3 regions of the Paenibacillus allorhizosphaerae genome follow, and region 3 is predicted to be linked to each of the others. Evidence: riboswitches for the same ligand, from Rfam matches in the RefSeq annotation. Region 3 holds a riboswitch; each other region holds the start of a gene.
What was found. A riboswitch is a leader RNA that binds a small molecule or an ion and turns the genes downstream of it on or off. The one in region 3 is predicted to bind cyclic di-GMP.

Region 1 (9,847 bases), on a different contig from region 3:
GCAGTGCATATGAAATGGCATTGCGCCAAATCTCCCCGCAAATTCAGGTCGTCAGCCTTGCCTGCCCGTCCTTTGTGCCGCTTGTGGAACGCGGGATGTTCCGCACGGATGAGACAACAAGAGTCGTGGAAGAATCGCTGTCGGAGCTGCGAAATTATCCGATCGATTCTTTAATATTGGGCTGCACGCATTATCCGTTCCTGGCCGATATTATCGGATCGGTGATGGGATCGCATGTGACGCTGATCAGCTCGGCGGACGAGACGGCAAGGGAAATCAGTACGATTTTGTACCATAAAGGCATGCTGGCTACCTCAAACGCAGTGCCAGTGCATCAGTTTTTTTGCAGCGGCGACCCGCGCCTGTTCAAATCGATTGCGCAAACATGGTTAAACGAGCAAATTAAAGTAACACCGGTCGTCTGGCAAGTCCCGAATATTATATAATGGTCCGGCATACACATAAGCACACCTGAGGGCATAAGCCCAAGGTGCTTGCTGCAGCCGGTTGATCTATCGCGTTTAGGTTCCCTGCAGCGAATATGTTCGGGAGGGTTGTCATGAACCGTTACCCTATTCAAGCAGGAGACAGCTTCGCACAACTTGCAGGTCGCTTCGGCATATCCATTGCGGATCTTATGACGGCTAACCCCGGCATAGATCCGCGAAGGCTACGTATCGGACAAACCGTCATGATCCCGGCAGGCCCTCATGCTTCCATTATCGATACGACCAAGGCGTACGGATACTGCGACTTGACGAGGGATTTGGCGGCCTTGGGCACCGCATATCCTTTCCTGCAAATCGGCTCGATCGGTTACAGTACACTGGGAAGGACGATTCCTGTGGTCCGGATCGGATCGGGGACGAAGGAAGTGCATTACAACGGGGCGTTTCACGCCAATGAATGGATCACGAGCTTGCTGCTCGTCAAGTTTGTGGAAGATTGCGCCAACGCGTGCTGTAATTCAGGTCAACTTCGAACATGCAATGTGAAAGAGCTTTTCGGGCACGTCTCGTTATTCGTCGTACCCATGGTAAACCCTGACGGTGTGGAATTGGTGCATGGGACGCTTTGTGCGGATGAAGCACTCTATGAGCGTCTGCTGCATTGGAACAGGGGGAGCCGAGATTTTTCCGGATGGAAAGCCAATGTTCGCGGGGTGGACTTGAATGACCAGTTTCCCGCATTCTGGGATGCGGAACGCGACCGCCGGGATGTTCCAGGCCCGGGTCCGCGGGATTACACGGGAGAAGCGCCGCTAACGGAGCCGGAAGCGCAAGCGATGGAAGCTTTTACCCGCAGCCGGGACTTTCATCTGGTGATGGCCCTCCATACGCAGGGGCAGGAAATTTACTGGAACTACCGGGACATGGAACCGGAAGGGGCGGAAAAGGCTGCAATCCGATTAGGCGAAGCAAGCGGCTACCGGCCGGTCAAGTTGTTCTGCAGCGACGCGGGGTACAAGGACTGGTTCATTCAGGAGTACCGGCGTTATGGCTTTACGGTCGAGGCCGGCATCGGGGTCAACCCGCTCCCGATCGAGCAGTTCGATGCCATCTACGAAGATATGATCGGCTTGCTGTTGGAAGGACTTCAAATATAAAGCGGGAACGATAAAGGCGGCGGTTCTTCGGGGATTTCTCCCGGAGGATACCGCTTTTTTGTTATCTGCTTTGATCTTACGATAAGCGACATTTCGCATATCGTTCCATCACTCCATCGCTCGATACCCCCGGATCACATTCATGTTAGCCGGTTTTCGTATTTCAAGATGTCATAGTATAATACGAATAAGCTGTAATCAAGCTGTTACTATAACGGATGGAAGGGAAGCGAGGCGTTATGTGGTATCGCTTGTTGTCGCTGCGCCGCTGGGGTCACGTTTTCAGCCGAATTGTACCGCTCTTGCGTTCGCCGAAGGTGCCGCTGGGGGAGAAGCTTTTGTTTGCCGTTCCGGCGCTCGTATACATTGTTATGCCGGATGTGCTGCCCTATTTGCCGATTGACGATGTGGCCGTCACGCTGCTGCTGATGAACTGGTTTACGAGCCGGGCGGAGCGAAAGTACGGCGCTTGACCGGCCATGGTGCCGCAACAACCATAAGCAAAAGGACCTGACGGTTGAACAATCCACCGTGCAGGTCCTTTTTACAATTTATATCGTTCGTTCCGGTTCGTATTCCTCTGCCGGCATGCGAATCCATTTTTTCAAGTAGCCTTGCTCGTACAGCGCTTTGATTAAAATGATCAAAATAGGGGATAGAATCAATCCCGCAACGCCGAACAGCGATAAAGAGATAATCATGAACGACAGCATCGTAAATGCGGATACGCCCAGCGAATCTCCCGTAATTTTGGGCTCCAATATTTGTCTGACGGTGACGACTACAGCCAGCAGGACGGCAAGCCAAATGGCGAGCGCCGTTTGCCCGACGATGAGCAAGTAAATGATCCATGGAATAAACAGCGTCGAGACGCCTAGCAGTGGAAGCACATCGAACACCGCTGACAGCAGGGCGATCGAGAACGCGTTTTTCACGTCGAGCGCGAGCAGCGCGATGAAGACGACGACGAACGTCAAACTGATCAGCTTCGCTTGCGCTTTTACGTACGTGACGATACCGGCCAAAACGTTCTCGCGTAAAAACTGAAACGCGGTTTTGAACGTACGGGGCGTCTTCTCGTTCGCCGTCTTCTTCCATGATTCGATCTCGGCGCTGAGGAAGTAAGCGAGCACAACGCCGATGACAAAGTTAACGACGATGGTCGAGATGGACGTGATTGCATTGAAGGTAGCTGTCAGGAAGTCGCGGACGATTTCCGTCGCTTTCTTGGTAATTTCGGCCGAATATTCTTTGAGCTTGTCCAGCAGCTCCAGCTGTGTAGGCAGTGAACCGAACCGGTCGTTCAACTGGTCGGTACGCTGCACGATCTGCTTTTCGAGCACGGCGGCATAATCCGGCAGCTTATCCTTCAAGCTGATAATTTGCGTCGTAAAGATGGCGCCCGCTCCCGTAATGAGGCCAAGGATGACTAGAATGAACACAATCGTAGCGACTGCCGAGGCGATCGATTTTTTCAGCCCCCTCCGGTGCAGGAAACGGGCAAGCGGCTCGATAATCATATAGATGATGAACGCCCAGAAGATCGGCGTCGCGATCCGGTACAGGTGACTGAATAAAAACATGAACAGATATACCGTCACAACGAGCAGCGCGATATCGAAGATCGTTTTGTAATATTTTTTATAAAAGGAGAGCATCCTTCCACCTCGGCATCTTAGTACCGGAGCACCTTGAAGGCACCCTCAGTTTGATTTATTGCAGCATGAACGCTCTGGACAGGGCCTGTCTCATTGCAGGAGAAGGCGCATACCCGCTGAAGCGGGCGTGTCGGTCAAGCGTTCCGATAACGGACGCCGGTTTCTTGCAGTGGCCAGCCGTGCGGCTCGTACCTTCCATTTTATAGGATTGAGAGCCCGATAGCAACAAGCTCCGCCGCAGCAGAGCGGCATCAGGTATTGCTTTCATGCGCAGCTTTCTATACAATGGATTAAAACACAAGCGGTAGGAGATGTACCCGATGAACTGTAAAATTTCGCGCAATGCGGCAAAAAAAATTTTGGAAGAGCTGGAGCAAGAAGAGGACAAGTCTCTCAAACTCCGCGTCTATATTACGCATCAGCATGGAGATCATGCCCACTATGGGATGAGTCTCGACACGCCGACGGACAAAGATGAGATCGTATCGACCGATAAAAACATCGATGTCATTCTGGAGAAGGATCAACCGCTGCTTGACGGCATCCGCATCGATTATTTTTATGTCCCGGAAGAAGGCTTTGCGATTACCAATCCGAGCAAGGGCAACCACGGCGACCACTAAGAGCCGATCGGCTAGCTCTTCAAGGAAAGGAACATACGCATGGCCAACGATATTCGTGTTTGCGACAAGTGCAAGCACATGAAAATGAAAACGACGCTGCCTAAGCTGCAAAAGATGGCGCCCGACGCCGAGATCAAAGTCGGCTGCAAATCGTACTGCGGTCCGTGCTCGCGATTCGCATTCATCTTTATTAACGGACGGTATGTCACCGCACCGACGGAAGATGAAGTCATCGAGAAAGTGCAGAAATACGTAAAAAAATAACCAATACCGGTTTGCCGGCCGTGCAGGACTGTTTGACCCGAATAGGGGTCAAACAGTCCTGTTTTTGTGTGGATCAAAATGGTTGAAACGAAGCGGAGGCAATATTGCATCCATCTATGGGCAAGAGCGGTTTCATCTTGTATAATATAATTCTATTTAATTAACCATTGGTATAATAAGGGGATTTGCTCCGTGCTGGCACAACTTAGAAATTACGGCTCCGGACGTCTGATGCCGTTTCTGAAGCAATACCATCCGATCGTTCATCTGCTGTTGGTCGGTACGGTTATGGCCCGGATGGCCTCATCGATGAGCATGCCCTTCCTTGCGATCTATTTGTCCCGCGAATCCCAATTAAGTCCGCTGCTGATCGGCGCGTTTATCGGGCTCGGCTCGCTGGCGGGTACGGTTGGCGGATTCGTGGGCGGCGCCTTGTCGGACCGGGTAGGGCGCAAAGCGATCATGATGACCGCATTGCTCGGCTGGGTCGTTGTGTTCACCGGATTTGCTTTTGCGAAGGCGACGTTGGCGTTCATGCTGCTCAATATGCTGAACGGGCTATGCCGATCGCTCTATGAACCGGTATCCCAGGCGCTCATGGCGGATGTGACGGAAAAGGAAAAGCGGCTCAAAGTATTTTCGATGCGCTATATCGCTATTAATGTCGGGGTAGCCGTAGGCCCGCTGCTCGGCGCCTATGTAGGCGTGTTCGAAGCATGGCTCCCGTTTCTCGTGACCGGCTTTATTTATTTCATCTATTCGGCGATATTGTACACTTTCCTTCGTAAATTCGGGATACGCACGATTGAAGGCGAACAGCGCAAGAACGTGACGGTCCGTTCGGCGTGGCGGATTATCGTCAGCGATCGCGTATTCCGCTTGTACATTGGTGGGGGGATCATCGGGGCAATCGGCTACTCGCAGATGACGGTCACGCTGTCGCAATACGTAGAGCAAAGCGTGGCGAAAGGAGCAGCCCTGTTCGCGCTGCTTATGAGTTTGAACGCCGTTATCGTCGTGCTGCTGCAGGCGCCGATCTCCAGGTGGTCGGAACGCAGAGCGCCGATCGTTGCGATCGTAACAGGAAACGTCATGTTCGCGCTCGGCGATATCGGGTACGCTCTGTCGCACAGTTGGACGGCTTTCATGATTTCGATGTTTCTGTTTACGCTCGGCGAGATCTTAAATTATCCGGCGGCGAACGTGTTGATCGACCGGCTCGCGCCTGAAGGGATGCGGGGGACTTATTTCGGTGCGCAATCATTTTCTAATATCGGGCACTTTATCGGACCGCTGATCGGCGGCTACCTTTTGTCGAATTGGGGCGGAAACCGGCTGTTTTTCTTGCTTGCCGTCGTGACCGTATTCGGTACTTTCTTTTACTGGAAAGGCCACCGTCTCCATGAAATAGTTCGAAAGACCTGTTAAATTCGGTTGAAATGAGAATAAAGGATCATGTTATCCCTAGGTCTAATCTTTTATTCTTTATATGTAAGAAGAATCATAATGAGACAAATTTCGATTTCGGTCTCGATAAGGGCAACCCGGACGAAAGTCCGAGGACGCAAAACTACAGGGGCTAAAGCGATGATTGAAGCCATGCCAGCCAGTTGTCGAAGGAACGGTGATGACGTAACCATAGACGGACTCCCGTTACTGCAGTCCTGCGACGGAAGAGTCTTTTTTGTTTCAGAGAGGAGCGTTTGACAAGGATGTCGGAAAAGGGCTGGAATATTATGACCCGGAAAGGCTTTTACACGAAGATCGGCTCCGATTTGATCGGTGTGTACTCGTCATCCGAAGGGCCGAAGCTGTTCATTAACCGCGAAGTGTATGAGCTCATGTCGTCATGCTGGGATGTGGAAATGGTAGCGGGACGTCATCAGCACATCATTAATTTTTATTGGTGCGGCGAAGTGAAGCTTTCCTTACGGTGCGAAGCGGACAGCAACGTGTTTATGTCGCTGTACGACTATTTGGGTTGCCGGACGATGGCCGTCCGCAACGCCTAAACTTGAATGGAAATCGTGGATGGAGTAGGCACCTGTTTGGGCTCCTGTGCATACGATGCTTTTGTCAAAGTATGGGGAATCGCCAAACAAGGAGGGATCATTCGTGACCTACCATCCCGATTTCGTGCAATCCGCTCTGTTCGAGCACCGGTTTTGGCTGCAAATATTGGGGGATCATTCCCGTTTTATCAAAGACGGGCTTTCACCGGAGGAACGGGAAGAAATCGCGCGGGCCGGCAGCTTCGTTCAAGCGTTCGATCAGTTGCTGATGCGGGTGCGGGAAGAGGAACAGGTCGAGAAAGTAAGCGAGCTTACGCGCGATGCGGCTTCATGGACGCAGCAGCTCCGAGCGTTCAAGCTTTATCTGCTGCACCGTCATTTGACAGGTAAGATCAGGCTTCATCTGTCACCGTCGTTTCTCAGCCATATGGTAAATGAACTAGAAGAATACATGCGGGTGTTGGGAAGCTTGCTATCCGGGCAGCCGGCGCCCGTCTACGAGGATATTCATCATCATTTGCTGTGGCTCCAGGACGCTTTCGGCCATGCCGCTTCGATTGCGGGCGAGCTCGATATGGCGGAAAGCCGGCTTATGAAGACGGCTCGGACGTTTGACCGCGAATTTCGCGAATTTTATGTGAAGGCGGTCGAGCTCGCCGGCTATATGAGAGCGAATATTCGCAAGTTTCCTGCGCTGTCCCGTTTCAATAAGGAAGTGGAGCTGGAGATGGCTTTGTTCCAGCAATTTTTACGGGAGCTGGAAGAGCTCCGTTTGACGCGGGAAGCGCTCGGTACGCTGACGCCGCTGATGGCGGACCACATGGCCCGGGAAGAATGCTACTATTTAACGAAGCTGTCGCAGGTCACGGAGCTGAACTCGCCGAATTGCGACCCGACAAAGCCGCGTACGGAATAAATTTTGAAACGATTCAAGAAGCGAAAAAGCCGACTGCTGCAGTGAACTGCACCTCCAATTGCTAAGGTGTGTCTAACAATTGGGGTACTGTTCACAGCAGCGTTTTTTTTCATGCGCGTATATCACGGTAAAAGTATTGTCTTTACTTCATGTATTCATAAATTATATGATTACTATAAGAACGAATGTATAGAAACTGGAAGGGACTGCCCTACATGTCACAAGTATTGTCTGTCAACATCGATGAATTGGCTGAAATTGCAAAAGCGCTCTCTTCCGAGCTGCGCATTGAAATTTTTAAAGCGATACAGAAAAAAAGGATTAACGTCAACGAAATTGCCGAAATGTTTGATTTACCGGCTTCCACCGCGACAGTCAATGTGAAAAAGCTGGAGGAGGCGAAGCTGATCCGCACGGAATTGATCCCGGGCATCCGCGGGTCGCAAAAAGTATGCTCGGCGCTGTACGACCGCATGATTGTCGATTTCGGGAAAACGGAAAAAGTGGACCCGGCGAATTATCAATATATTAGCATGCCGATCGGCCACTACGTCGACTGCGATATTATCCCGACCTGCGGTCTTGCTTCCGAAACGGGACTGATCGGTTTTTACGACGATCCGCGGAGCTTTTACGAGCCGGACAAAGTGAACGCGCAAATCTTATGGTTCCGGCAAGGTTTTGTGGAGTACCGGTTCCCGAACAAAATCCCTTTCAACAGCCGGCTCACCGGAATTGAGGTGTCCATGGAGCTGTGCTCGGAAGCGCCGCTGCACAACAAAGATTATCCTTCCGATATAACGGTATGGATTAACGGGATCGAGCTCGGCACCTGGATGAGTCCGGGCGATTTCGGCGGGGAGCGGGGCCTCTTGACTCCGGCTTGGTGGGAGACGCACGTAACGCAGTACGGCGTGTTGAAGAAGTGGAAAGTCACGACGGAAGGCACGTTCATCGACGGCAGCCAGGTATCGAACCTTACGGTGGGCGATTTGGACATCGACGGGAAGCATTCTTTCTCCTTATGCATCGGGATTAAGCCGGACGCGGTCAATCAAGGGGGAATCAATTTGTTCGGCCGCAGATTCGGCAACTACGATCAAGATATTTTGCTTCGCATGGATTATGAACCGAAAAAAAGAGAGTCCTATTCCTCGTGAGGATTAGGTTTTTTTCACTTTATTAGTTTAACATTTGTTGAAATTAAACGAATATTGTTGAATGGTGGGGTTCAGGGTGAACATGACTGCAAAAGCTAGGGCAAGCCGCTTGTTTAGTGTCATTGTGTCCATTCCGCTCTTATGGATGGGAGGCTGCAGCTTGACGGAGCCTGCTCCGCCCGTTCAGGAGGTCAAGGGATCGCCAGCGCCGGCTTATTATCAAAATCCGCTGCTCAAAAACGCGCCGGACCCAAGCATTTTAAAGGCTTCGGACGGAACGTATTATGCTTATCCGACCGGCGGCAGCAAGTTCGAGGCGTATTCCTCGCGCGATCTTGTCCACTGGAATAAGGAAGGCGTTGCCCTTAGCGGCAAGGAGCTGAAATGGGCGAGCACGAAGTTTTGGGCGCCGGAGGTGATCGAACGGGACGGCAAGTATTATATGTTTTTTTCGGCAGCCGCTTCGGACGGCATCCCCAAATTATCGGTTGCGGTTAGCGATTCCCCGAAAAGGCCGTTCAAGCATCCTTCCGAGAAGCCGCTGTTCGACTTTGGATTCGGCACCATCGATCCGTTCATTTTCAAGGACGATGACGGCAAAATCTTTATGTATTTCACGAAAACGCTCTTCGATGTCGGAGACCGCAAAGAGAGCCATATTTATGTGGCGGAACTCGCATCTGATCTGCTTTCGGTCAAAGGGGAGCCGAAGCTGCTGTTGAAACCGGAGCAGTCCTGGGAGGTCCAGAGCGGCAAAATGCGTTGGAACGAAGGAAGCTACGTCCTCAAACGAAACGGGACGTATTATTTGATGTATTCGGCCAATTGCTATTGCGGTAAAGCGTACGCCGTCGGTTATGCCACGTCCAGGCAGGCGACGGGTCCTTTTACGAAGTATGCGAATAACCCGATTTTAAGCGCGTCTTATAAAGAAGTGTCGGGCACGGGACATCATAGCGTAACGACTTCGCCTGACGGGAAAGAATGGTTCATCGTCTACCATTCGCATATCGATCCGGCCAAAGGCGGGGCGCCGAGGCAAATGAACATGGACCGAATGGGATTCGGGCCAGACGGGACGTTATATGTGAACGGACCGACGATGACGAAGCAGCCGATGCCGTCCGGTACGACGGATTGGAGCAATATCGCGGCGGAGGCGAGGGTAACGGCCAGCTCCGGGAAGAAGGCGTTTCCGGCCGATAACATCAAAGACGGCATGTATGCGATGGCGGTCAAGGACGGAACGGGCGAATGGGTAACCGAAGGGGAGACGGACGGCGCTTGGGTCATGCTGGAATGGAGCAAAGCTAAGGAAATTTCCGATGTGCTGCTGTATGACAGTTCGGAAGTGCGCAGAGGCCTGATGTCGGGAAAATTATACGTAGATCATGACAAATCGCCCATCCCGGTCACGTTTCCCAAAGAACCCGGTGCTGCCGCGATCGTTACCGTCGACAGGAAAAAGGTGAACACCATCAAGCTGATCATCGATCAAACGCTGCTGGACGGTACGGAAACCGGAATGTCTGAGATTATCGTTATGGGAAAATAAAAATAAGTTGTTTTAGTGCGATAATAATTGAAAAAAATGATTGATGTGCAATA
Region 2 (9,847 bases), on a different contig from region 3:
GCAGGGAGCCTTGCGAAGGTGGTAAGACACGTGATGGTGTCCGTCCGAATTCACAAGCAAGGTACATAGGCAATCTATAAAAAGGTTAGCATTTTCCATTCGTTGAGTATTTATTAAATCAAACGTTTGATTTAAAATAACGTTTAATGCTTACTGACGCTTCCGCACTGGCGATGATTCTCGTCGTCTGCGCCGTGGTCGGGCTGCTCGCTACGGCCGTGCGCAAAGACGTTTCGTTCGCTCCCGGAGGGGCGCGGTCGGCGTCGCCGGCGCCGTCGAATTCATAGACGGCTGGCCTTAGACCGGGTTTCGCTCAGCGCCAAGCTTGTCCTTCCTGCCACCGGCGTTCCCGGGTGGCTTGCACTTCCCGGTGCAAAGTTTCATAATGGTTATAAAGTAAAGGCTTTCAGCCAGTCGTGCAAGCAAGAGTGGCCGCATTTACGGAAGGGATGTTGTATGGCGCAGACAGATTCGGAAATGAAAATACGCATACTGCACGCCGCTAAAAAGCTATTTTCCGAGCAAGGCTTTGACGGGACGAGCGTCCGGCAAATTTGCGAGGAAGCCGGCGCCAATGTGGCGCTGGTGTCCTATTATTTCGGAGGCAAGGAGAAAGTGTTCCATGCCGTATTCGACTACTTTTTCCCGGGCCGGCGGATGCAGCAATATGAGGAAACGCTTAACCAACCTGTAGAGGGCTTACGGCTGATCGTGAAGGAAATCATCCTTTTCAGCATGACGGATACGGAGCTTAGCGGCATCATACAGCAGGAAATGATTCGCAGAAGCCCCCGGTCGGATACGATACGCGCCATCACGTTCCCCGTATGGGAAAAGGTGCGCGAGCTGCTGGAGAAAGGCAGACGTGAAGGCGTTTTCCGGTTCGAATCGTTGGATCACACGTTCATGTTCATTATCGGGGTCGCGCTGGGGCATAAAAAATTTCCGCATTTCGAACCGATCATGTCCGTAACGGAGTCGAATCCGCAATGGATGGCGGATCATGCCGTCGATTTTATTTTCAAAGCGCTGGAGGTCAAAGAACAGGAAACATAACGGACGGATAGGGGACATCCGCCCACACCGCCCGCCCTGGAAATTGCATAATATACATTAACTAGCTTCCAAAGGGTGATCCGTATCATGAATCGATTTCCAATGATGATCCGCAGCGTCAACGAAAGTCTGGATGAGATTATTACCGCTATTGATAAAGTGAATGCCATCTATCAGTCGGCGGAGCAAATGTCTCCAATGGTGAAGCAGGTCGCCAAACTGCTGGCCGACGCGAAAGCGGGAAATTCCGGGCCGGTACGAACGAGCGAAGGCCGCAGCAGGCAAGGGCAAGTTCATACGGCCCGTGCCAAAAAGAAAAAGCCGTCCTCAACCCGCGGCATAAGGCGCGTTTGGTAAACCCAATAAACGAGGAAAAAGCCAGGTTCCGGCCAACCTGGCTTTTTTTGGTTGGCAAACTCTCCCAAATGGGTTATACTGGAATCTATCATATGTTATTCCCAATATATCAAACTTGGTTGCCCCGGTTTTCTTCCTCCGCTACGGTCGTAGCGACCGTGTTCGCTAATTCGTCATAATTTGCACGAGCTTAATCGTATCAGCGAATTGAGTAGTTCTTTCGTAGGACAACTTTTATTTGAAGTGCCCTAAATATTGCAAAAGATGTTGATTGTTGTAAATTGCTGTGTTATGGTAATGAGGAATAATGACTAACTACTTTACTGATAAAGGCAGACTCTTCGAAAGAAGGGGACGCAAAGCCACAGGCCTAAAGGATCAATTTTTCTATGGCGGCTGGGTTTCCAAAGGAGGTAGGACGAATGATCGTTGCTGAATCTGTCCGTTGTTGACCCGGATGGTTCTTTATCATGCATATTTTTGAAAAAATGCTGCATCGCTTTTTCGCTATTGCTGCAAGAGTGATATAAAAGCAGACATGAAGTTACGGCAATGATAGGGTTTCGCAAGTGAACGGTAAAATTTATGTTGGATTTTGCAGAACGATGTCAATCGTCTTGCCGTTGTAGTCACCATGTTTCGACAGAACCAGATTAGAAGAAAAGCTTGTGCCACGTCTCCCCGTCGGTTTCTTCAAGCCTGATAGATTCAATGACCGGAGGACCTTGATAGACAAGGGCACCACAACAGCAGCGGAGTTCACTCAAGTTACTACATAACTTCGGTGCGGCGTGGGTTGGAACAAGAGATGAGAGGACGAGCATTTATGAAATCTTTCAAGCTGCTGACGACGATTTTTCAACCGGTAGTCTTTGCCATGAACAGACTAAAATTTTCCTTGAAGTTTGCGTTGATCGGTCTGTTTTTGATCATTCCGGCCATTGTCATCAGCCTGCTGTTAAGCAAGCAGATTATGGAGCAAATCCGCCTTGGATCCGAAGTAGGGCGGGGACTGAGCTATGTGAAGTCGATTCAACTGGCGGTAAATGAAACGATATCCTCCCGCGAAGCGTTACTGTCATCGGATGCGAGCAAAGCGGATGAGGCAAAGAAACGTTTGGCTGCGGCGATTGACGAACTATCCGTGAGCGAGCGCAAGTATAGCAGCGGAGCCGCTACGGGTGAAAAGTTGGAGAAGGTGCTGGAGCAGCACGCCAAGTTGAAAGAGGCGGCGCTTAAGGATAAGAAAGAAATTGTAGATCTGTACGCCGTGCTCATGACGGAGCTTAACAACCTGATTACGGCGGTCGGCGACGCTTCGAATGTCAACTTCGACAGCTATGAAGGAACCTCTTACCTCTTTAACGCGTATGCCAGCCAAATGCTTCCGCAAACGAACAATACCTCGGTGATGAAAAGCATCGGTCCCGACGTATTAGCGCGAGGCTCTTTGACGGAGGATGAGAAGTTATGGCTGCGCACAGCCTCCGTGAAGTCGCGAATGAACGCTTTGCAAACTTCCATGGATACGTTTTTCCGGGCAAATCCGGAGTACGCAGAGCGGCTTCAAAAGCCGACGGAACAAGCGATTTCGGCATCCAACGCATTTTCCGATCTGGTTGGGACCAAAATGCTCAACGCTGCCGAAATGATGAGCCAAAAATCCGAATTCGACATCGTCGTTTCCAAGACGGAAGAGGCGAATGCCGCTTTGCTGAGCGCGCTTTCGGCGACGCTTGACGAAATAACGAAGGAGCGGATGGACAGCAACCGGAGCACGATCGTGTGGGTCATGCTGCTGGTAGTATTCGTGATCGTCTTATCCGTTTATTTGTTCTCCGGGTTCTACATCTCGGTGATCCGATCCATTCGTCAGTTGTCGGAAGCGTCGGCGACGCTTGCGGCCGGGGATCTGCGTACGCAAATCCGGCTTCAGACCAAGGATGAGATGAGCTACATCGCCCAGTCGTTCAACGAAATGGCGGCCTCTCTCGAGAAGCTGATTACGATGAACAAGAAGGTCGTCGACCAGGTGGCGGAGTCATCCACGATCCTGCTCGAAACCTCGAACCAATCGGCGGCTTCGACGGAACACTTCAACCAGGTGATCGGGGACATTGCCCAAGGATCGTATACGCAATCGGAGGCGGCGCAGCAATCGTCCACGGCCATGGTCGAAATGGCTGCCGGCATTCAGCGCATTGCGGAATCCTCTTCGACCGTATCGGAGGCCGCCATCGTGGCGTCCACAAGAGCGGAGAACGGGAATACGCTCGTGCAATCGGCAATTGGTCAGATCGATTCGATTCATCAAACCGTGCAATTGGCGGCGCAAATCGTCCATACGTTAGGGCAGCGGTCCAGCGAGATCGGCCAAATCGTAGGAATGATCAGCGAAATCGCGAATCAGACGAATCTGCTTGCCCTGAACGCTTCGATCGAGGCGGCCAGAGCGGGCGAACACGGCAGCGGCTTTGCCGTTGTAGCCGCAGAAGTGAAGAAGCTGGCGAACGCAAGCAAAGACCAGGCGCAAAGCATCGACGGATTGATCAAGGACATTCAAGACAGCGTCAACCAAGCGGTACAAGCCATGAATCAGGGCGTAGAGGATGTCAATATCGGTTCCAACATGATGAAAGAGACGGAAGCTTCATTCCGTCATATTTTGGAATCCGTACAGGAAGTCGCGGAGCAAATTCAGGAAATTTCCGCAGCAGCGGAAGAAATGTCGGCAGGCTCCCAGGAAGTTTCCGCATCGCTTGAGGAGATGGTGGATATCGCCGGAGTCGCCAGAGATAAGGCATCGGACGCCAACTCTTCGGTTTCCGTTCAGTTGAAATCCGCCGAAACCATTCAATCGTATTCACGGAAGCTCAATGAGCTTGCGATGAGTCTGCAAACCGATATGGGGCGTTTTAAAGTGTAGGAGCAGGATTTATATAAAAGATCCAAAGTAACGATTGGGAGGGACTTATTGATGTTGGGATGGAGAGGTACAAAACGAATTTGGGTGACTGGGCTGCTCGTCATGGCTCTGGCCTTAACGGGCTGCGGTGGAAAAGCGACGCCGGCATCAGGCGGGAAGGACGGCAAAGGGGAAGCGCAGAATCAGCAGGAATTGGTCAAGTGGAAGCACGGGATCGTTAAAGCCAGAGGCGACGCATCGTACCAGCTGATGGCGAAAGAGAAAAACTTCTTCAAAAAGCACGGCGTCAATATCGAATACATGGAGTTTGAGAGCGACGTTACGATGCTGCAGGCGCTCGTCGCCGACCAAATCGATTCGATGGAAGCGAACCCGGCTTCGGCACTCACGGCCGTACAGCAAGGCGCGAAGCTCAAAGTGATCGGCTCCACGTTATCGGTCAACCCGTTCGTGCTGTACGTAAAAAGCAACATCAAAAGCTTTGATGATTTGAAAGGGAAAACCGTCGGTACTTCCGCTCCGGGTTCGATGCCGGAGATGTCGGCCAAAGCGATGTTGAAAGCAAAAGGAATCGATGTCAATTCGGTTACGATCGTCAATGCAGGAGCAGACGCTCAACGTTACCAAGCACTCGTAGCCGGCAAGCTGGACGCGACGGCGGCAAACAGCGACTACGTGGTGAACGCCGCTTCCGACGGCATCAAGGTGTTGGCTTATGCGTCCGACGTGATTCCGGACTATCCGCGGTTTGTAGTCATCGCCAGCGAAAAGTCGCTTAAGGACAGACCGCAGGGAGCGGTCGGATTTTTGGCGGCTCAGAGCGAAGGTCTAACCTATGCGCTGGAACACCGCAGCGAAGCGATTGCACTGGCAGCTAAAACGATGAACGTGCCGACGGATAACGAAGGCATCATTCAAGTATACGATGAGTTTAAAAACAAAAACTTCGTTTCGCCGAACCTGGAAATTCCGGTGAAAAAAATCGAGTGGCTGCAGGATTTGCAAATCGAGCTTGGCCGCATGAAGGGCAAAGTCGACGTCAATTCCATTGTGGACGGGTCATTCCGGGAACAAGCGCTTAAAAAAGTATCGGGCTCCAAATAAACTGAAAGGGGCGATCTCATGGACACTAGAGTACCGAAGGTCAGGGTCAGCAATATCAGCAAGCAGTTTACGGTGTGGGTCGAGGACAAAGAACAAGTCATCCGCGCCTTGGACAACGTTTCCTTCAGTGTCAATGCGGGCGAAATCGTGGCGTTGGCCGGAACGAGCGGTTGCGGCAAAACGACGATGCTCCGGATTTTAATGGGTCTGGAGCAAGCATCGTCCGGTACAGTTGAGATCGACGGCAACAAGGTGAACGGCCCCGGGTTCGACCGGGGCATGATTTTCCAGCATGCGGGTCTGCTGCCATGGCGCAGCGCGCTCGAAAATGTAGAGTACGGACTTGAAGTCAAGAAGATTCCGAAGCAGCAACGGCGCGAGGCGGCACAGCATTATCTCGAGCTGGTCGGTTTGAAAGACTTTATGCATCATCGGCCCAATCAGTTATCCGGCGGGATGCAGCAGCGCGTAGGCATTGCACGGGCACTTGCTATCGACCCCGAAGTATTGCTGATGGATGAGCCATTCGGCGCGCTGGATGCGCAGACGCGCGAATCGATGCAGGAAGAACTGCTGCGCATTCAGCAACAGACGACCAAGACGATCCTATTCGTCACGCACGACTTGGATGAAGCCGTGCTGCTTGCCGATAAAGTGTTGGTATTGTTCCCGGGCCCGGGGCGTATTCACGAAATCGTCGACATTCATATTCCTCATCCCCGGACGGACACGATTGCGGTTCGCGGTTCGGAAGAATTTAATCAGAAAAGGTACCATATCTGGAAAACGCTCAAGACGGCAAGTACATTGCAGGCAAATCCCATTCCGGCGGAGGTGCGGTGAGTGATGAACGATTTCCCTGAGGCGCTTGCCAGCCGTGTCGAAACGGCGTCGGCGCATAAACGGCGCACCAAAAGTAAACCGTTTAAGCTAGGCTACGTTACGGTTCTTTCCGTAATCATTGTTTTATTATGTTGGGAATTTTTCGGCCGGCAAATTTCTCCGATCTTCTCGTCGTATCCGTCGGCGATCGCCACTGCTTTCTGGGAACTGCTGCGTTCCGGCGTGCTCGTCAAAGCGTTCTTTCAAAGCATTCAACCGCTTGCGGCCGGTTTTTTCCTGGCAGCGGTCGTCGGCATCCCGGTAGGGCTATTGATCGGACGTTATCGCGTTGTGGAAGCGGCGATCAATATATATGTTTTGGCCGGCTATGCGACTCCGCTTGTCGCGTTAATGCCGCTGTTTACATTGTGGTTCGGCCTTGGATTTACGGTAAAAATGGCGATCATTTTTACGTTGACCGTCTTTCCGATCATCATCAATACGTCGGATGGCGTAAAGCAGGTGCCTAAAGCGCTGATCGAAGTAGGGATCGCTTTCGTGGCTAATCAGTCCGGTATCATGTGGAAAATTATTATACCTGCGACCATTCCGTACATTATGACCGGTTTGCGGCTAGGCGTCGGGAAAGCGATCATTGCGATGATTATCGCTGAGTTTTTCTCGGCCATCAGCGGTCTTGGCGGCGTAATTATTAACGCCGGCAACAGCTTTCAAACCGCTACGATGTTCGTGCCGGTCATTGTGCTCATGATTCTCGGGGTCGGATTGACCAAACTGGTTGGAATGCTTGAGAAAAAAATCGCGCCTTGGCAAAATGGAAACGTCGGTCGGGAATAAGACCGCAGGATGCATATCATGAACTTTCATGAGAAACGCAAAGGAGGAAGTCATATGGAGCAAAGCCTGCGGGCAGCCTTGGAGGCGTATGAGAAGCAAGGGGATCTGCTGCGGATCAGCAAGGAAGTAGACTGGAACTTCGAAGCCGCTGCGCATTTATGGAAATACAAGCACGGACCGACCGTCATTTTCGATAAGGTGAAGGGCTACGACGTTCCGATTATCGGCAATCTGCTCAACGAGCGCCGTAAATTCGGCCACGCCTTCGGTCTGGAAGAGAAGCAAATCCAGCCGTATATTTTGGAGGCGATTGAAAATGGGATTCAGCCGGAGCTCGTCGAGACGGGACCGGTGCAAGAAGTCGTGACCACCGACGTGGATTTGCTACGGGACTTGCCGATTCCAATTATCTCTGAGAAAGACGGCGGCCGTTATATTTCAGCAGGGGTGTTTATTGCCAAGCATCCGGAGACGGGACGCCGGAACGTGTCGATTTGCCGAATTCACGTGCTGGAAGGCAATAAGGTTGCCTTACATATGGCGCCGACGCACTTATTCAGCTTCTACCAGCGATGCAAGGAGCTTGGCCGGGACTTGGAAGTTGCGGTGCTGATCGGCAACCACCCCGCTATTATGGTTGCTTCGCAAATGCTCGTGCCTAACGACGAAATGGAAATCGCCGGGGGATTGTTCCATGAGCCGGTGCGCATGGTTCGATGCAAAACGATCGATCTGGAAGTTCCCGCCGAAGGCGAAATCGTACTCGAGGGCGTCATCCGTCATGACGAGCGTGTGATGGAAGGCCCGTTTGGCGAGTTTCCGGGAACGTATTCCGGTTCGTCGATGAATCCGGTGCTTCATATCAAAGCGATGACGACACGGAAAAATCCGCTGTTCCAAATGATTGTCGGAAGCAACCATCCCGAGCATTTGTGGACAGGGGCGATTGCTCGTGAAGCGACTTTGCTGCGTTCGGTGCAGGCGGTCATTCCGACGGTACAATCCGTGTCCATGCCGGAAGGCGGCGTGTGCCGGTTTCATGCCATCATTTCGATCAAAAAACGCACCGAGGGCGAAGGGAAGCTGGCCGCTCTGGCTGCCATCACAGCGCAGGACCTGCTTAAATATATAATTGTCGTCGACGACGATATTGATATTTTGAATCCTACGGATGTTGAATGGGCGATGGCGACCAGGATGCGTGCGCACGACGATGTACAGATCATCCGCGACGTCAAATCGAATCCGATCGATCCGATGGCGATTAACCGCACGGTCAGCAAGTTGATTATCGACGCTACCCTTCGAATGGACGAACGGGAAGGGCGCTACGGTACAAGGGCCGGCGTGCCGGAGGAAATCATGAAGCGTGTGCTGGGCGAAACGGAGTAAGACGTATTGATGATATTGCAGATCTCGGGTCGCGACCGGGTAGGAAAAGGATGACTCCTGTTTTTGGGGTCGTCTTTTTTTTAAGCATGCAGCGCAGCGTTGAACAGAGAGCTTATCACAATGATGTTCTGTTTTATGTTGGAATTTTATATAGATCAAGATATGATAGAATCGATCATTGTTTTCAAATTTACCATTTAAAAGAACGGTATTTTGAACCTGGGAGGATCATCGTATGGCATTTATCGATTGTCACTTTTTCTCCGAAACGCTTGGGTTATCTACATCGATGTATGTGATTTTACCGCAGAAGACAAGCGGTCAAATCGGCATGAAAGGCAATGTGACCGGCGACAAGCACCCGGTGCTGTTTCTGCTGCACGGCATGTCGGACGATCACACGATTTGGCTGCGCCGCACTTCGATTGAGCGCTATGTCGCGAATTTGGGACTTGCCGTCGTCATGCCTTCGGTACACCGCAGCTTTTATGCGGACATGGCGCACGGTCCGAAGTTCTGGACGTTTGTCAGCGAGGAGCTGCCCCGGATCGCCCGTTCCTTCTTTCCGCTGGCGGAGGAGAGGGAGCGGACGTTCGTCGCCGGATTATCGATGGGGGGCTACGGTGCACTGAAGCTTGGCCTGACGCATCCGGAGCGGTTTGGGGCGGCGGCAAGCTTGTCCGGTGCGACCGACGTGTTCGAATTCGCGACAACAAGGGCGTCGAACGCCGAAGCGAGGAACATTTTCGGCTCGACCGGACTGATTCCCGGCAGCGGCAACGATCTGTTTCATTTGGCCGAACAGCTGGCGGCTTCCGACCGCCCGAGACCGAATTTGTATCAATGCTGCGGGACGGAGGATTTCTTATACGGTGCCAATATCCGGTTTCGCGATCGCTGCCGTAGCGTAGGACTGGAGCTTACCTACGAGGAAGAACCGGGGACTCATGAATGGGGCTATTGGGATAAAAAAATTCAGCGCGTGCTCGAGTGGCTTCCGTTAAACGGCCCCAAAAGCTGATCGTCGAATACAACCGTGACCCGTGTTCCAGTAATCAATCGAGAAAAATGGCAAAAAAATCGTCCCGCACGTACCTTACGTTCGTGGCGATTTCTTTTTTTTGATAAAAAAGGATATTTGGCGCAATCCATTATATGATATATTCGATTTGGAAATAAAACCCATGTTGATTAAGGGGGGGGGGCTTATGAGCCAGAACGCTGGAAAACGAGTAGACTGTTCATCAATCAATAAGCGGAAAAATGCAGATAGTTACCGCCCCCGAGCTGTCCCAAACGTACTTAAAGCAATCAGGAGGTCCGAAGCGATGG
Region 3 (9,847 bases):
GACATTGAAGTGTACAGAAGGAGAGAAAGAGACGAGAACCGCACGTCATCTTTCTCTCCTTTTCTTCATGTAGAAGACATGAGGTTTAAGTCATAAATGGAAACGCTATTATTGTGACTTGAACGGGAACGGTTGTTCCTATATACTAGGAGTAAGATCCACAAATTGGAGGTGTATCAAAATCAAGCCAATGCATCCTGTGCATCTTGTCGGATTGCAAAACAATTTCAAACGTCGGGCATTCGAAGGGTATTTGGAGAATTCATGCGGTTTCTTCCGTTTTTTCAATCATTTTTTACCTTTTCAGATGGCGGTATAATCATTATTATTGGTAATATGCACGGAAAAATCCCAATTTCTTACTAAATGGAGTAAAGATGAAAACGTTGCCAATGGAAGTGGAAGCGGTACTGCAGCAAAACGGGCTCGATCGGGAACAACTGATCTACTGGATGGTCTGCGATCGAAGCACGGACGGCAGCTTTGCGGATACGTATTTGCTGCTCGGCCGGGAAGCGCTCGTCATCGTCTCCAGCGGGCGGCCGCCGTCGCTTGAGAAAAACTACAAAGGCTTCTTCGTGCCGAAGAAGGAACAAAAGGCCGCCACCCCGGTCCCAACCGGTCCGTGGTCCAAAGAGACGATGAAGCTGAGTGATCTGGAAGCGATCTCAGTCGTCAACCTCGTCGCGTCCGGGATGATCGTGATCAAGGAAAAGGAGGGTGAGCGGATCGTTGCCGCCTTTACGAACGGGCATATGGCCCGGGCGGCGAAGCTGGCTTCCGCATTCAAGAAACTGAAGAAGAACGAAGCGCTTGACCCGCAGGAGCTGGATGAATCGCAGGAAACCTCATCCTGTCCCAAATGCGGCATGATTTACCCGGAAAAAGGCCGGCAAATTTGCCCGAAATGTTTGAAAAAGCACGCCATTTTCCTTAGGCTGCTCTCGTTCTCGGGCGCTTACAAAACTTCGATTTTTTTCATCGTTTTGTTCATGCTGCTTAATTCGGCGACCGGCCTGGTCATCCCGTATTTGCAGGGAACCGTACTGTTCGATCAGGCGCTGGGCGGGAAAGGGACGTTCGCAGGTAAAATCGGACTCGTCATTTTGCTCATCATTGCGTTCCGTACACTGTCGCTGTTGTTCGGGGTCCTTTTCGGGGTCATGATTTCGAAGCTGGCAGCCAACGTTTCCTTCGACCTGAAAACAAGCGTATTTTCCGCCATGCAGCGGTTGTCTCTTCACTTTTTCCAGCGCAAGCAGACGGGCCAGCTCATGACACGGGTGAACAACGACGCGACCGAGCTGCAATATTTTTTCGTAGACGGCATGTCCTATTTTATCGTGAACGCGATGAACATTATTGGCATAACCGTCGTCCTGCTTGTCATGGACTGGAAGCTGACGCTGCTCTGTTTCCTTCCGATGCCGCTCGTCTTCGTTATCGTCCGGAAAGTGTTCCCACGCTTGTGGAGGCTTTCCTGGAGAAGGCACAGGAAGGTGTCGGCGCTCAATTCGATCATCAGCGATACGATGCGCGGGACGCGTGTCGTCAAATCGTTCGGCAAAGAGCAGGAGGAAATCGCACGGTTTCATAAAGCGAACGTCTCCTTCTCCGAATCGGAACAGATGGTTAACAAGCTGGGCGGCACCGTGTTCCCGGTGCTCAACCTGCTGACCCAAACGGGCGGGCTGCTGATCTGGGCTTTCGGCGGCTGGATGGTCATGAAAGGCCAATTTTCATTCGGACAGGTGATGACGTTCGTCGGCTATATGCACATGCTGTACGGTCCGATTCAGTTTATGAACAATATCGTCAACTGGTGGTCGCGCTGCATGTCGGCGGCCCAGCGCATTTTCGAAATACAGGACACGGTGCCGGACGTAGCGGAAAAAGCCGACGCAATTCATCTGGAGGAGCTGAGAGGCGAGATTCGCGTATCGAACGTCGTCTTCGGCTACGAGCCGAACAAAGCGATACTGAAGGGCGTATCCATGGAAGCGAGGCCCGGCCAGATGATCGGCGTCGTAGGACATTCGGGAGCGGGGAAATCGACGCTTGTCAACCTGATCTCGCGATTGTACGACGTGACGGAGGGCGAAATACGGATCGACGGCATCAACGTCAAAGATTTGACGACCGCCTCGCTGCGGCGAAATATTGGCATCGTTTCGCAGGATGTGTATGTATTCTCCGGCAGCATTGCCGAGAATATCGCCTACGCGAATCCCGACTGTACGATTGACGATATTATTTACGCCGCCAAAATCGCCAACGCTCACGATTACATCGAGAAGCTTCCGGACGGATACGACACGATTGTCGGAACGGGCGGCCATAATTTGTCCGGCGGTGAGAAGCAGCGGCTGTCGATCGCGCGAGCTATTTTGTACAATCCGAAAATACTGATTCTCGACGAAGCGACCGCCTCGCTTGACACGGAGACGGAGCTGCAAATTCAGGACGCGCTGGATTCGCTCATCAAAGGCCGAACGACCATCGCCATCGCACACCGGTTGTCCACGCTTCGCAACGCCGATTACCTCGTGGTGATGGACCAGGGCAAAGTGGTTGAAGCCGGGACGCACGACGAGCTGATGAGCAAAGAGGGCGAATACTGCAAGCTCGTGAAAAAGCATGACGAAGCGCTCAAAATGAAAGAGGGGATCATCGCATGACGACAGCGGTTACGGAAACGGAAAACGCTCCGGAGAAAAAATCGATGCCGGTCGGGACGGAGAAAGGCAGCGAACGGAACAACGAGTCGGATCTCGCCGGGGCAGCGCAAATCCGCTATATGACGCCGGCCAATACGAAATTTGACATCACGGAAGGCCGGATGCTGAACGTAACGATTGACGGCGTGCAGACCGATTCCGTCTATGTGCACTGTTCTTTTCCGCATACGAACAAGCGCATTTATTTATCCATCCGGACGTTCGAGAACAAAGAGATCGGAATGATCCGGTCGCTTGACGAGTTCCCGCCCGATGTGGCCGTGCTGCTTGAGGAGCAGGTGCGGGTCCGCTATTTCGCACCGGAAATTACGAGGGTCATCAAGATCAAGGATGAATTCGGCTACTCCTACTGGGAAACGGAGACGACCTCGGGCATTTGCCGTTTTACGGTGCGAAGCGGTGGGAGCAACGCGAAGCTGGTTGGGGAGAACCGGCTGCTGGTTACGGATGTGGACGGCAACCGGTTCGTTATTCCCGATCTGGAGAAGCTCAGTGACAAAGAATACCGGATGGTCGAAATGTGCATGTAATCGTTCGCCAGTACATGGGAGAAAGCGGAGGTTTCGATGAATTTACATTATACGCTCTCCGAACGCGATTTACTCGCAGCGCAGCATGCCGTCGGAGAGCATATCGAATACTGCGTGCCTGCCGATCTGACGTTAGGCGGCATGAGGACGCAAGGCTATTTCGTCATTGGACACGAAAAGTGGGCTAGCATCGAATATGGCGAGACGCTGGACAGCGGTGTGATTGCGGAAGCGAGAGATTACAAAATCGTGCCGCTCATCGGCAATGCCGTTCTGGAAGCGACGGAGAACGGCTCGAAGCGGATCGTCGCCAGAGTGACGATGCAGCATGCGGCCCGCTATGGCTACATGGCCAAAATATTGAACGATAAGGCCGAGAACAGCCCGGTGAAAATTTACAACAACGAAGAGGAAGCCATCTGCACCAATTGCGGCGGCCCGTACATTTCCGGCACGCGCGTTTGCCCGAAGTGCATGAACAAGGCGGCGGCTTTAAAACGGCTGCTGCTCGTCTCCAAGGCCCACTGGAAAAAGCTCGGGCTCGGGGTTGCCGTCCTGCTCGTCTCCGCCGGTCTCGCGATGCTTGGCCCGTATTTCCAGAAGGTGATGGTCAACTCCGCGCTGCAGCCGCCCGAAGGTCAGAGCGCTAGCGTAGAGATGTTCTTCTTTGCGCTGGGCGGGATGTTATCCGTGCTGCTCTTCGGCGAATTGCTCGGCATCGCCAGAGGCCGGATTATGGCGGGCGTCAGCTCGTCGATCGCCGCCGATTTGCGACAAATGGTGTACGACAAGCTGCAGCAGCTGTCGCTCGGATTTTTAACGTCGCAGCGGGCCGGAGACATGATGAACCGCATTTCGTCGGATACGGAACGAATCCGGCAGTTGATTCAAGAGCTGTGCACGACCGCGATTTATCAAATGATCGTGCTTGTCTCCGCAGCGAGTTTGCTGTTTCATGCGGATTGGCGTCTCGCTTGCGTCGTGCTGCTTCCGGCTCCGATTGTCGCCTACTTGCATGTTTACATTTGGAAGCACGTGTTGTGGAAGCTGTTTCATTTGCAATGGCGCGTATATGACAAAGCGAGCTCGTTTTTGCATGACGTGCTGAGCGGAATTCGCGTGGTGAAGGCGTTCGGCAAGGAGCAGCGGGAAATAAGAAGGTTCATTAAGTTCAACCGTGATTTTGCCGACGCTTCGATCAAAAGCGAAAAGCTGTTCAGCATTTTATCGCCGGTCACGAACTACTTGATTCAAATGGGACAATATCTCGTGCTCATGATCGGCTGCAGCATGATTATCGGCAAGGAAATGACGCTGGGGGAGCTTGTCCAGTTTACGATGTACGCATCGATGATTTTCGGCCCGATCGCCTGGCTCATGTTCATGCCGAGATGGGTAGCCAACGCCGTCATCTCCATCGACCGCGTATTTTCCGTCATCGACGAACAGCCGGAAGTGTATGACAAGCATCATTCCAAGAAGCATTCGATTCAGGGCTCCATTTCGTTCCATGACGTTACGTTCGGCTACAAGTCATACGAGCCGGTGCTCAAAAAAATCGAATTTGATGTAAAGCAGGGGGAGATGATCGGGCTTGTCGGCCATTCCGGTTCAGGCAAATCGACGCTGATCAATCTCGTTTCCCGCTTGTACGATGTGACCGAAGGCAGCATTCGCATAGACGGCATCGATATCCGGGATATCAAGCAGGAGGAGCTGCGGTCACAAATCGGCGTCGTGCTGCAGGAAACGTTTCTGTTCAGCGGGACGATCGCCGACAACATCCGGTATTCCAAGCCGGATGCCACGTTCGAGGAGGTCATTGAAGCGGCCAAAATCGCCAACGCCCATGACTTTATCATCCGCTGTCCGGACGGTTACGACACCAAGCTGGAGGAGAACGGGAACAACATCTCCGGCGGCGAGCGGCAGCGGCTGGCCATCGCCAGAGCGGTGCTGAACAACCCGCGCATCCTGATCCTGGATGAAGCGACGGCGTCGCTGGATATCGAGACGGAGACGGCGATTCAGGAAGCGCTCAAGCGGGTGACCCAAAATCGTACGACGCTGGCCATTGCCCACCGGCTAACGACGCTGCGTAACGCCGATCGGCTAGTCGTGCTGGATAAAGGGCGATTGGCGGAAATCGGAAGCCATCAAGAACTGATGGAGCAGAAAGGAATTTATTACAAGCTCGTAACCGCGCAGCGCGGCATGGCCAAACCGAAAGCCGGGCAAGCGGATACGGCTGTATAGCATAGCAATAGCGAAAAAGCTGCCGGGGGCCCGGCAGCTTTTTCACCAGGAGGCGGCTGCATCGTCTTGCTGCCTCCCCGTATTCCATTACAAGTTGCGGCCGCCCGTTAAGGCGTCCATGACGCGGCTCGTTCGCATCGCGGTTTCGCCTGTGCTAGGGCAAAAGCTCTTGCCGAGCAGTTGACCCACGATCGATTGAATGAGCGGCTGTTGAATATGGGCCGGATGCTCAATGACGCACTCCTCTTCTCCTTGCTCGCGGATGAGCCGGATCGGCGTTTCCCCGAAGGTGGAGAAGACGATCCGGCCTTTGCTGCCGACGATTTCGTTGCGATCTACCCGAGAACCGGTGGTGAAACACCAGGTTCCGGTACCGTGGGCACCTGAAGCAAACGTGTAGCTGCCGGTAACGATATCTTCCGCCTCGTACAGCCCGGCTTGATTCGAGGCCGAGCCATGGGCCCGCTCAATCGGTCCCAGCAAGAAATCGAGCAGATCCAGCGTATGGCTGGCAAGATCGTAGAAGTACCCGCCGCCGGACAACTCCGGTTTAATCCGCCATGCCGTGGAGCTTCCGCTCAAGTCATGGGCGCTCGGCTTCGCCAGATGCGTGGTGATGACGGTGCGTACCTCGCCGATCGCGCCGTCGTCGAGCCACTGTTTCACCTTGAGGAACCGCGGCAGCGCGCGACGGTAATAGGCGATGAAGAGCGGTACGCCTGCTTCACGGCAAGCAGCGATCATGTCCTCGCATTCGGCGGCGTTCATCGCCATCGGTTTTTCCACGTAGACCGGCTTGCCCGCTTTTGCCGCTTCGATCGCATAATTTTTATGGAAGGCCGGCGGCGTCGCCACGTAGACGGCGTCGACCTCGGGATCGGTAATAAGCGCCTCGGCCCGGTCGTACCATTTTGGAACACCGTGCCGTTTGGCGTAATCTTCCGCAAGCGCGCCGTCCCGTCTCATGACAGCGATAAGCCGCGATCCTTCCGCTTTTTGGAAAGCGGGGCCGCTTTTGACTTCCGTCACGTTCCCGCACCCGATAATCCCCCACCTGATTTCCTTCATTATGATCATCCCTCCGATGGTTGTTGACGTACAGTATAAACTCATTATACCAGTATTAGGGAGCAATGAATGGGTTAATCTATCATTTTACTTGTATTTTCTAGAAGGGATGCTATAATACAACTGGAAAATACTTTTGTCGGTACATAAAAGCAAACTTGGTGAAAGCCAAGGACGCAAAGCTAAAGGGACTAACGTGTAAACAATGTCAGCCAGCTGCCGAAGGACATGAGGATATAAGAGATAACAGGCCTCCCTTTTGCAATTGGGGGGGCTTTTCTACGTTTAGTGGGGGGGAGCTCGGAACACGTGAAAAAAATATTAATCGTCGACGATTCATTGTTTATGAGAATGATGCTGAAAAACGTGATCCAAGAGCTCGGATACGAAACCGTTGCGGAAGGAAGCAATGGTCTGGAAGCGCTGACATTATATGAACGACACAAACCGGATTTGGTGACGCTGGATATCACGATGCCGGAGATGGACGGAATCACTGCGCTTGGCAAGCTTCGTACAATGGACCCTTCCGCAAAAATTATTATGGTGTCGGCGATGGGACAGCAGGCGCTGCTGATTCAGGCCGTAAATATGGGGGCAAGCGATTTTATCGTCAAGCCTTTCAATAAAGAGCGGGTCATGGAGGCGTTCCGCAAAGCTTTTGCCGGATGACAGCCAGGTCCGTATGTAACATGAGATTCGCCAACGATTGAATCGGCGAAATTTGGAGTTTGGCGCATTCGGATAGTACAATGGTATTAAGCTGCTTGCGCAAACATAGTATTGTGATCATTTTGGAAAGCGAGGGATTTGAATTGGAAATTTGGTATCACGGACATTCCTGCGTGCAACTAACCCATGGCGGACATTCGCTGATTATCGATCCGTTTATATCCGGGAACGGGCTGGCTGTAACCAAACCGCAGGATATCAAAGTGGAGTACGTGCTGCTGACACACGGGCATACGGATCATACGCTCGACGCGCTCCCGATTGCGAGGAACAATGACGCTACCATCGTAGCGATTCATGAGCTCGCTACGTATATGGGCTGGCAGGGGGCCAAAGCGCTCGGAATGAATCTCGGAGGCAAAGTTTCCCTTGGGTTTGCCGAAGTGCAAATGATTCAAGCGTTCCATTCCTCCAGCGTCATTGTGGACCAGGAAGGTAAAATCGTATATGCCGGAATGCCTGCCGGATTTATTATCAAGTGGGACGGGATGACGATATTGCACAGCGGCGATACAGCGTTATTCTCCGACATGAAGATGATCGGGGAACGCAATCAGGTCGATCTCGCCTTCTTGCCGATCGGCGACTTGTTCACGATGGGGCCGGAAGATGCGGTTACCGCTGCCGAATGGTTCGGTGCGAAGAAGGTCGTCCCTCTTCACTTCAACACCTTCCCGCCGATTGCGCAAAACGGAGAGCAGTTTATAAGCCGGTTGGCGGAAAAAGGTATTGGCGGCCGATCGCTTTCGCCGGGCGAAAAGATGACAATATAATCGACGATAAAGGAGCTGCTTTGGTAGTGGAAATCATCAAGGTCAAGACGGATGAGCAGCTGCAGGAAGGTTTATCCGTCCGAATCGCGGTGTTCGTGGAGGAGCAGAACGTTCCCCGCGACCTCGAAATGGACGAGTTTGACGCTTCGCCGCAGGCATGCCGGCATTTTGTTGTACGCAATGATCTCGGAGAGACGATCGCTGCCGCGCGTTGGCGGATGTACGACGGGTTGACGGCAAAACTGCAGCGGATTGCCGTGCTGAAGTCGTATCGCGGCAAGGGGATCGGGCGGATCATCATCGATGCGATGGAAGCGGATATTCGGGAAGGCGGCGTACCGGCCGTCATATTGGATGCTCAGACGCAGGCGGAAGCCTTTTATCGGAAGCTGGGCTACGAGACGATCTCGAGTGAACCGTTCTTGGATGCCGGCATATGGCATGTACGGATGAGGAAGCAATTATAGCCATCAGAAAACGGAGGGAATCCTCCGTTTTTTGTTCCGACTGCTTAGGCAAATAAAAAAAGCCCCGTTGATTTCGGCAGCTTCCGGTGGTACAATATGTTTTGGTGTCTGCATCGCATTAAAACTATCTTTGCAGTATCTTCCTACAATAATTATAGCACCATCAACCCTCATTGTCAAACGTGAAATTCGGTTGTGGATCGTCACATCATTTGAAGAGGAGCGATAGGATGAGTATTACGGAACAAGATTGGAAAGCAGAGCAGGAACGGGTACATTCGGTAACCGGAAAAATCAAGGATCGCATCGAACGGCTGGAAAGCGAGATCGGAACATCGAAAGCGGAAGTCGTCGATATCCGCAAACATTTTTGGGATGAGGTGACGGTCAACCTCAGCACGGCGGAAGATATAACCGAGACGTATTTCAGCATGAAGCAGCAGGTCGAGGTGTTGTCCGAACGGGAGCGAAGCTACCGTCACGCCGCTGAAACGCTGCGCAAGCTGAAGCGGCTTGCCGTCTCTCCATACTTCGGCAGAATCGATTTCACCGAAACTGGCATGCGGCGGCCTGAGCAAATTTATTTGGGCATCGCTTCGTTTGCCGATGATGACGGCGAAACGTACTTGATCTATGACTGGCGCGCGCCGATCTCCAGTCTTTATTACGACTACCCGCCCGGTCCGGCGGCTTACGCAACGCCTCACGGAGAGATAACCGGCGAGATGTTGTTGAAGCGGCAGTATGCCGTCCAAAACGGCGAATTGAAGCTGATGTTCGATACCGGCGTGACGATCGGTGATGAGCTGCTGAAGCAGGTGCTCAGCCGCACTTCCGATTCGCAAATGCGGACGATTGTGGCGACGATCCAGAAGGAACAAAACCGGATCATCCGCAACGACCGCAGCCGCATGCTAATCGTGCAAGGCGCCGCCGGGAGCGGAAAGACATCGGCTGCATTGCAGCGGGTCGCCTACCTGCTCTACAAGCACAGGGAACAATTAAAGGCCGATCAGATGGTGCTGTTCTCGCCGAACCCGCTGTTCAACAGCTACGTCTCCACGGTTCTTCCCGAGCTTGGGGAAGAAAACATGCAGCAAACGACTTTTCAGGAATACTTGGAGCACCGACTCGGTAAGCAATTTCAGATCGAGGACCCGTTCGCGCAGCTCGAATCGCTGCTTACGGGAGCGGACGACCTGAATCAAGCGGCGAGAGTGAGCGGGATTCGCTACAAATCGTCATTCGGTTATTTGCAGGCGATTCGTGCCTACAAAGAACGG

Region 1: linked by a shared signal. The riboswitch ahead of ACFQI7_RS22145 (hypothetical protein) and the one ahead of ACFQI7_RS10770 (response regulator) in region 3 are both predicted to bind cyclic di-GMP.
Region 2: linked by a shared signal. The riboswitch ahead of ACFQI7_RS23390 (methyl-accepting chemotaxis protein) and the one ahead of ACFQI7_RS10770 (response regulator) in region 3 are both predicted to bind cyclic di-GMP.

Annotation. Positions count from the first base shown of each region.
Region 1 is NZ_JBHSRV010000006.1:162,374-172,220, reverse strand. It holds gene racE (glutamate racemase) at 1-446, shown strand, start outside; gene ACFQI7_RS22180 (M14 family metallopeptidase) at 560-1,606, shown strand; gene ACFQI7_RS22175 (hypothetical protein) at 1,846-2,079, shown strand; gene ytvI (sporulation integral membrane protein YtvI) at 2,158-3,264, opposite strand; gene ACFQI7_RS22165 (hypothetical protein) at 3,320-3,532, opposite strand; gene ACFQI7_RS22160 (HesB/IscA family protein) at 3,585-3,887, shown strand; gene ACFQI7_RS22155 (DUF1450 domain-containing protein) at 3,927-4,151, shown strand; gene ACFQI7_RS22150 (MDR family MFS transporter) at 4,383-5,579, shown strand; cyclic di-GMP riboswitch class I at 5,680-5,769, shown strand; gene ACFQI7_RS22145 (hypothetical protein) at 5,864-6,163, shown strand; gene ACFQI7_RS22140 (DUF2935 domain-containing protein) at 6,267-7,079, shown strand; gene ACFQI7_RS22135 (ArsR/SmtB family transcription factor) at 7,295-8,239, shown strand; gene ACFQI7_RS22130 (glycoside hydrolase family 43 protein) at 8,322-9,794, shown strand.
Region 2 is NZ_JBHSRV010000007.1:38,905-48,751, reverse strand. It holds gene ACFQI7_RS23405 (hypothetical protein) at 147-287, shown strand; gene ACFQI7_RS23400 (TetR family transcriptional regulator) at 457-1,056, shown strand; gene ACFQI7_RS23395 (hypothetical protein) at 1,144-1,413, shown strand; cyclic di-GMP riboswitch class I at 1,735-1,822, shown strand; gene ACFQI7_RS23390 (methyl-accepting chemotaxis protein) at 2,240-4,339, shown strand; gene ACFQI7_RS23385 (ABC transporter substrate-binding protein) at 4,391-5,443, shown strand; gene ACFQI7_RS23380 (ABC transporter ATP-binding protein) at 5,462-6,286, shown strand; gene ACFQI7_RS23375 (ABC transporter permease) at 6,290-7,123, shown strand; gene ACFQI7_RS23370 (UbiD family decarboxylase) at 7,178-8,515, shown strand; gene ACFQI7_RS23365 (alpha/beta hydrolase) at 8,751-9,536, shown strand; gene ACFQI7_RS23360 (GyrI-like domain-containing protein) at 9,844-9,847, shown strand, end outside.
Region 3 is NZ_JBHSRV010000002.1:484,518-494,364, forward strand. It holds gene ACFQI7_RS10750 (ABC transporter ATP-binding protein) at 378-2,678, shown strand; gene ACFQI7_RS10755 (DUF1854 domain-containing protein) at 2,675-3,268, shown strand; gene ACFQI7_RS10760 (ABC transporter ATP-binding protein) at 3,305-5,524, shown strand; gene ACFQI7_RS10765 (Gfo/Idh/MocA family protein) at 5,612-6,592, opposite strand; cyclic di-GMP riboswitch class I at 6,734-6,816, shown strand; gene ACFQI7_RS10770 (response regulator) at 6,902-7,264, shown strand; gene ACFQI7_RS10775 (metal-dependent hydrolase) at 7,408-8,097, shown strand; gene ACFQI7_RS10780 (GNAT family N-acetyltransferase) at 8,118-8,564, shown strand; gene helD (RNA polymerase recycling motor HelD) at 8,795-9,847, shown strand, end outside.